2 regions of the Pseudarthrobacter sp. R1 genome follow, and region 1 is predicted to be linked to the other one. Evidence: predicted binding sites of a transcription regulator. Region 1 holds the regulator's gene; the other holds the start of a gene.
What was found. The regulator Rex, encoded in region 1, represses fermentation and respiration genes when NADH is low (regulators of the CRP and FNR family bind a similar motif). The targets are predictions, from matches to a motif close to CTTGTGAANNNNTTCACAAG.
Positions count from the first base shown of each region.

Region 2: the regulator Rex is predicted to act here: its motif matches at 2,467-2,486, upstream of M8J71_RS16655 (glyceraldehyde-3-phosphate dehydrogenase).

Region 1 is NZ_JAMKFI010000011.1:235,327-238,893, forward strand. Features, by position in the region: gene M8J71_RS22045 (3-deoxy-7-phosphoheptulonate synthase) at 1-74, shown strand, start outside; gene M8J71_RS22050 (helix-turn-helix domain-containing protein) at 249-461, shown strand; gene M8J71_RS22055 (30S ribosomal protein bS22) at 651-749, shown strand; gene M8J71_RS22060 (HAD family hydrolase) at 839-1,657, opposite strand; gene M8J71_RS22065 (glutaredoxin family protein) at 1,735-1,989, shown strand; gene M8J71_RS22070 (redox-sensing transcriptional repressor Rex) at 2,094-2,798, shown strand; gene M8J71_RS22075 (Yip1 family protein) at 2,852-3,567, opposite strand, start outside.
Region 2 is NZ_JAMKFI010000008.1:1,223,680-1,227,246, forward strand. Features, by position in the region: gene M8J71_RS16635 (zinc ribbon domain-containing protein) at 1-565, shown strand, start outside; gene M8J71_RS16640 (YaaA family protein) at 646-1,410, opposite strand; RNA gene rnpB (RNase P RNA component class A) at 1,467-1,859, shown strand; gene M8J71_RS16650 (TspO/MBR family protein) at 2,015-2,440, shown strand; gene M8J71_RS16655 (glyceraldehyde-3-phosphate dehydrogenase) at 2,702-3,567, shown strand, end outside.

The DNA.
Region 1 (3,567 bases):
CCTGCATGGACTGGGACGTTTCCGTCTCGGTACTGGACCAGCTCGCCGCTTCCGCCCGCAAGCGCAGAAGGTAGGCGCCCCCCTGTGTAGTGGGGGAGCAAATAGGGGGACCGTACTACTTTCACATTGGCCACAGGAACATCTAGAGTATCTAGAAGGTGGTTGGTGGATGGCTCAGCATCGTAACACCGCATTGGCACGTACCTGGGGTCACTGTTGTCCATCCGTCAGCAAAGGAAAATAGGGAAATGTCGGCAGAACAGAACTTCTCCAACGCGAAGTTCCTGACCGTGGCAGAAGTAGCCCAGGTCATGCGCGTCTCCAAAATGACTGTCTACCGGCTGGTGCACTCCGGCGAGATGCCGGCAGTGCGGTTCGGCCGCTCCTACCGGGTACCCGAAGCCGCCGTTGAGCAGTACCTCAAGGGTGCCGTGGTGGACGGCCACACCGAAACCGCCTGATTCCTTTCGTCCCTTCGCCGTGTTTTCGCCGGTCGAAGCCGCACCGGTCAGAAGCGGCTCCGGATAAGCGGTACCCTGTTAAGGAACGTTTTACGTCATTGTAAGAATCTGTCAGTTGTTCAGTTCGTAGCTCTGTCCACGAACACTTTCCATCAGACAGGTACTGCATCTAGTTTGTAAGGAACTTTCGTGGGTTCAGTTATTAAGAAGCGTCGCAAGCGTATGGCCAAGAAGAAGCACCGCAAGCTGCTTCGCAAGACTCGTCACCAGCGCCGCAACAAGAAGTAGAGATACTTCGAACAGCGTAGAAATGCCCGTCGCCTTCCGAGGTGGCGGGCATTTTGTTTTTGCCCGGTGCCTGGTGGGCCCGGCGTCGGTTATGCCCGGGGGCCCCGGATGCGGGCGAAGCCTTTCCAGAGTCCGTAGACCGCGCCGCCGGCGGTGGCTGCCTTGAGGCCGAAGGTGGCGGCGCGGCGGCCGGCCCGGAAGTCGTAGACCGGCCAGTTGTTGTCGCGGGCGTGGCGGCGGAGGCGGGCGTCCGGGTTGATGGCCACCGGATGGCCCACCAGGGTAAGCAGCGGAATGTCGTTAAAGGAGTCGCTGTAGGCCCAGCAACGCTTCAGGTCCAGCTCCTCGGCATCCGCCACTGCCTGGACAGCCACTGCTTTGGCGGAGCCATGCAGGATGTCTCCCACCAGGCGGCCGGTGTACATGCCTTCCGAGATCTCCCCGACAGTCCCCAGCGCTCCCGTGAGTCCCAGCCGGGTGGAGATCACGGTGGCAACTTCTATGGGGGTCGCAGTGACCAGCCACACCCGGCGGCCCACCCGCAGGTGCTGCTCGGCCAAGGCTTTGGCGCCCGGCCAGATCCGTGAGGCGATCATCTCGTCGTAGACCTCTTCACCGAGGGCCTTGACGTCGTCAACCGTGATGCCTGCGGCCAGGGTCAGCGCGGAGTCGCGGACAGCGTGGACGTCGTCCATGTTTTCACCGCGGGCCACGAATTTGAACTGCTTCCAGGCGAACCCGGCAGCCTGGCCCATGGTGAAGGCTCCGCGCTGGTGCATCTTGCGGGCAACATGGAAGAGGCTGGCACCGCGCATGAGGGTGTTGTCCACATCGAAGAAGGCCGCCTCGCCGGGTTGCGGGGCCGCAACCGGCTTGGTGACTACGGCGACGTACTTCTCCTCGGGCATGATGTTGAGTCTAGTCAATCCAGTCAGTGGACACGGTCGGCGTCGCGGGGCACAGTCAACGGGGCTACGGTTAAGTCATGGCAACACCGCACGTCGTCCTGATCACCAAAGCTGACTGCCACCTGTGCGAAGAGGCGCGCGACGCCGTCGGCCGGGTTACTGCCTCCCTGGGCCTTGAGTGGACGGAAGAGCTGGTGGATCACCAGCCGGAACTGCGGGACCGCTATGCCGAGGAGATTCCGGTGGTTTTGGTGGATGGCGTGCAGCGCGACTTCTGGAAGATCGATGAGGTCCGGCTGGAACGGGTGCTTCAGCGGGCCATGGCAGAGTAGGGGAGCAGCACCGGTGACCGCGCTTGCTTTGTGGCCGGCTGCTTTGTTGGCATCGGCCGGAGGGCTCTAGAGTGGAGTCACAACGCGATGCGAGGGAGGGGCTGGTGGCTTCGCTGGATTCAACTCCCCAGGCTGTCCCGGATCTTCCGGGTACCACTGGCACGCCAGCCAAGCAGATTCCGCCCGCAGCGGTGGCCCGGCTGACGCTCTATCTGCGTGCCCTGAACACTCTGCTAGCCGAGGGAGTGGAGCGGGTTTCCTCCGAATCCCTCGCCGAAGCCTCAGGCGTCAGTTCCGCCACACTGCGCAAGGACCTGTCCCATGTGGGCTCCTACGGTACCCGCGGTGTTGGCTACGAAGTGCAGTACTTGAGCCGCCACATCGCTGCAGCACTCGGGCTGACGCACGACTGGAAGGTTGCCATCGTCGGTGCCGGCAACCTCGGCAAGGCCCTGGCGCGGTACGGCGGATTCGAATCCCGCGGGTTCGACGTCGTGGCCATTTTCGACGCCGACCAGATGGTGGTGGGCAACGAGGTGGGGTGGCTGCGCGTCAGCGATGTAGCCGACCTGGAAACAGTGCTGCACCGGACCGGAGCGAACATGGTGGTGCTGGCGCTTCCGGCGGCCGTGGCACAGGAGGTCTGCGACCGCGTGGTGGCCGCGGGCGTCCGCAGCGTCCTGAGCTTCGCCCCCGTGATGCTCCAGGTGCCGGAGGGAGTCAACCTCCGCAAGGTGGACATGGCCACCGAACTGCAGATCCTGGCCTACCACGCACAGCGGGCGCAGGCCCCGGGGCAGACCGCCTAGATTTCTCCGGCGGTTCCGGGACCCACGCCCGCAAGTGTGGGAAGTGCGTAAATCTACCGGCCGTAGGGGTTGCCCATGCCGCCACCGTAAGGGTTGGCGAAGGGCTGCTGCTTCCGGAAGTACGGGGCAGCAGCCGGCAGGTACAGCAGGACGATGGCGGCGATCCCCAGGAGGGTGCCGATGGTTCCAATGCTGGGAGGACCGAAGAGGCCGAAGATGGACAGTGCAGCGAACACGGTACCCAGGATGCGCGCCCAGTTCTTGCCCTTGCGGACAAAGAATGCCACCAGTAGGTAGAGCCCTGCGCCGAGGATGGCGAAAACCACCAGGGTGCCGGCGATGACGCCCTTGATGTCCTCGTACGTGACGCCCGCTCCGCTGCCCTCCATCTGCTGCTCAAAGGTCTGGCGGAATACCGGATCGTCCAGCTGCGTGAGCCCGGTGAGCATGGAGATGACGAAGATGGCGGCCGAGGCGATCAGCAGCCAGAACGAGATGTTGACCAGCTGCGGCACCCCGTTGCTGCCCGTGGGCTGCGGCTGCTCCGAAGGGTACTGCGCGTACGGGGACTGGCCGTAAGGCTGCTGACCGTACGGCTGCTGGCCAAAGCCAGGAGCCTGCGGCGCGTTCTGGCCATACTGTGGAGTGTTTTGCCCGTACTGCGGAGCGCCGGACTGGCCGTACTGCGGCGGGTTCTGCCCGTACTGCGGCGGGTTCTGTCCGTACTGCGGGGCGTTTTCCCCGTAGCGCGGCTGCTGGTTGCCCTGCT
Region 2 (3,567 bases), on a different contig from region 1:
AGTTCACGATGCCGAGGCAGAATTGAAGCGCGCCGAGGCGGACGTGGAGCAGGTTGCCTCCCGGATCGAACGGGATGAAGCAAGGCTCAACAGCGGAACCGGACTGTCCAAGGACCTGGTCGCCCTGCAGAAGGACATTGCCTCCCTGAACAAGCGGCGTTCGGACCTGGAGGACGTGGAGCTCGAGGTCATGGAACGGCTCGATTCGCTCCGGGCCAGGCAGGCCAAGCAACAGGGGATCGTGGACGACATCCAGGGATCCTTCGGCAGCATCCGGGCCGAGCTGGATGCAGCCCTGGCCGAAGTTGAGGCCGAAGCCAGTGGGCTCCGCAACCAGCGTTCAGCGTTTGCCGGCACCCTCGACGCCGGAATGCTTGCTGTGTACGAAAAGACCCTGGCGAAGCGCGGAGTGGGCGCTGCGAGGCTGTTCCACGGAACGTCCGAGGCTTCGGGAATGAAGTTGAGCCCGGGCGACCTCGCCGAGATCAAGGCAGCGGCAGCTGACGACATTGTCTTCTGCCCGGACTCCGGCGCCATCCTGGTGCGTTCGGACGAGTGGGCCTGACCCAACTGAGTAGCGCTAAGTGTCATTTTGGAGCGTCATAACGACACTTAGCGCTACCTAGTTGGGGAGGCGCGGGGGAGTCAGCCCGGCAGGATGATGTTCAGCGCGTGTGGCTTCCGTGCCGAACCATCCACCAGTTCGGCCTCCCACTTTTCGCGGCTGGCCTTCAGCAGCTGCCCGGGCGACTCCGGCGCCTTGCCCCGCCGGGCCAGGAGATGCCGTGCCAGCTCACCGCGGGTGTGCTTTGCAAAGTGGCTGACGACCTTCCGGACGCCGTTGACCTCGGTGAAGACATTGACGGTAACTGTTTGGGTGGCCGGCGGAGCCCACGCTGCCGCGTAGGTGCTGGACCGGCAGTCCACCAGCAGGTGCCCTGGAACGGCCCCGGCCAGTGCATCGGCGAGTTGCGGTTTCCAGAATGAGGCCAGGCGTCCGACGTCGGGCAGCGCCGTTCCCATGGACAGCCGGTAGGCAGGCACATTGTCACCGAATCGGATGGCGCCCCAGAGCGCCGAAATGACGAGGACCGATTCGTCCGCCTTGCGGCGTTGGCCGGCAGTAAGTGTCTTGTAGCCCAAGGCGTCGTAAAGCACCCCTGAATATATTTGGTGCGCCGGAGCCGCCGGTTCAGCACGGAGCCGGGTGTTGCGTTCGACGTCGTCCTTCAGCGATGCCCCGACCCCCAGCAAGGCGAGGGCGTCCTCGTGCGCGCTTACCGTACCCAGCGCGTCCAGCACCTTGGCACGGTAGGAGTTCAGCTGCGGGAAGCTCAGCGCGGGCCAGTCGACGGCGGATCCACGGACCGCGGGTGTCTTGCCTTCAGAGGGGGGAAGCAGAATCAGCACCGTCCGATCCTACCGGCGGCGGGAAAGCGGCACGGCGCCGGTAGACTGGATCCGGATGGGTTGACCAGGCGGCCGCGCGTCACGCAAGTGGCTCGAGGAACGTCCGGGCTCCGCAGAGCAGGGTGGTGGGTAACGCCCACTCGGGGTAACCCGCAGGCCAGTGCCACAGAAAACAGACCGCCTGGGTCGCGCCGGTATTGAAAGCGGCACGAAACAGGTAAGGGTGAAACGGTGGTGTAAGAGACCACCAGCTTCCCGGGTGACCGGGAAGGCTAGGTAAACCCCACCCGGAGCAAGGCCAGACAGGGCACGTTTGAGGGCTGCTCGCCCGAGTGTCCGGGTAGGCCGCTGGAGGGCGCCGGCAACGGCGTTCGTAGATGGATGGCCGCTACTCCCGCACCAGCAACGGGGCGGGAGCACAGAACCCGGCGTATCGGTCAACCCATCCACCTAACCGGTTTGACCTTGGAAGCTCTGTTGGGGATGCTGAACCGTGCCCTCTAATACTGATGGACAACCCGGGCCGGGAACGGCCCCGGCCCGTTCCCCGGGTAGGCAAGTTGTTGCGCTGCTTGGTCTCCTTGCCCTTTCGTATGCCGTCTGCATGCTCGCCTCCATCCCCATCATCCTTAATTCCAACGGCTGGTTCGCCGGCTCGGTCAAGGCCCCCTGGATGCCGGCAGGATGGATGTTCCGTGCCGCCTGGCTTTCGCTGTATGCCGGAATCGCGGTGGCCGACTGGCTGGTCTGGCGGAGGGGAGCCCTGGTCCGGCCGGTTGCGCGCATGTATGTTCTGCAGCTGCTGCTCAACCTTGCCTGGCCCATCACGTTCTTTGGCATGTACCCCATGCTCGGCGCCGCCGCTTTATGGATCGCCCTCGCGGTGATCGGCGCATTGGCTTTTGTCCTGGTCCTCCTCATCCTGCGGTTCGGGCCCGTCAGCACGGCGGCCGGGCTGCTGGTTTTGCCCTATTTCTCCTGGGTGGTTTTCTCCGCGAGCCTCAACCTCTACTCCGCCATCCACAACTAAGGCCGTACCAGGGCCGCCGGGAACCTGGTGTGAGTGATTTCACGCGGCTCGGGCCACCCCGGGGCAGTCCGCCAAATTAGAATGGATACCGGACGCAGGAGTTCTTCCGCCGGAATTGCGTTCGCACCCGGCGGTTTTCTTTTGCACACGATCCAGGCACCTGGGGGACAAACCCCGCGGGTGCCGGTGCCCCTGGACATCATCAGGTGGCCGACATCCGTGTACGAGGACGTACGCGGCTGAACCGAGGAAGGTATTTCTGTGAGCCAGACGTCTGATTCTTGTCTTGATACGTGGATGGGCCGGGAGGCCCTCGCCGAGGCCATGATTCCGGTGATCGGCCGGCTGTACCGCGAAAACAACGTGGTGACCAGCATCCACGGCCGGAGCCTGATCAATAAGTCCACCATGAACATCCTCAAGGCACACCGCTTCGCGCGCAGGATGAGCAAGGATGAGCTGCTGCTGGAGGAGACCGCTCCGCTCCTGAACACCCTGGCGGGGCTGGAGCTCGGTGCGGCCGCGATCGACATCGCCCGGCTGAACCAGAAGTTCAAGGAAGAGGGCGGCGACGCCACCCTGGAGGAGTTCCTCCGCGGGGAACTCGCCGAGATCGTGGGCAAGCGCGGCGGCGACGACCGCACCAGCACCGACGTCGTGCTGTACGGATTTGGCCGCATCGGCCGGCTCCTGGCCCGCCTCCTGATCGAAAAGGCAGGCGGCGGCCACGGCCTGCGGCTGCGCGCCATCGTTGTCCGCAGGGGCTCCGATAACGACCTGTCCAAGCGCGCCAGCCTGCTGCGCCGCGACTCGGTGCACGGCTCCTTCGAGGGCACCATCCGCGTTGACGAGGCAGCCAACACCATCACAGCCAACGGTGTCCAGGTGCAGGTTATCTACTCGGACAACCCCGCCACCATCGACTACACCGCCTACGGCATCAACAATGCGCTGGTGGTGGACAACACCGGCCGCTGGCGCGACGCAGAAGGCCTGTCCCAGCACCTCCAGAGCAAGGGCGTGGCACGGGTGCTGCTGACCGCCCCGGGCAAGGGCGAGCTGAAGAACATCGTCCATGGCATCAACCACCGCAGCATCGAGGACACCGACCAGATTGTGTCCGCGGC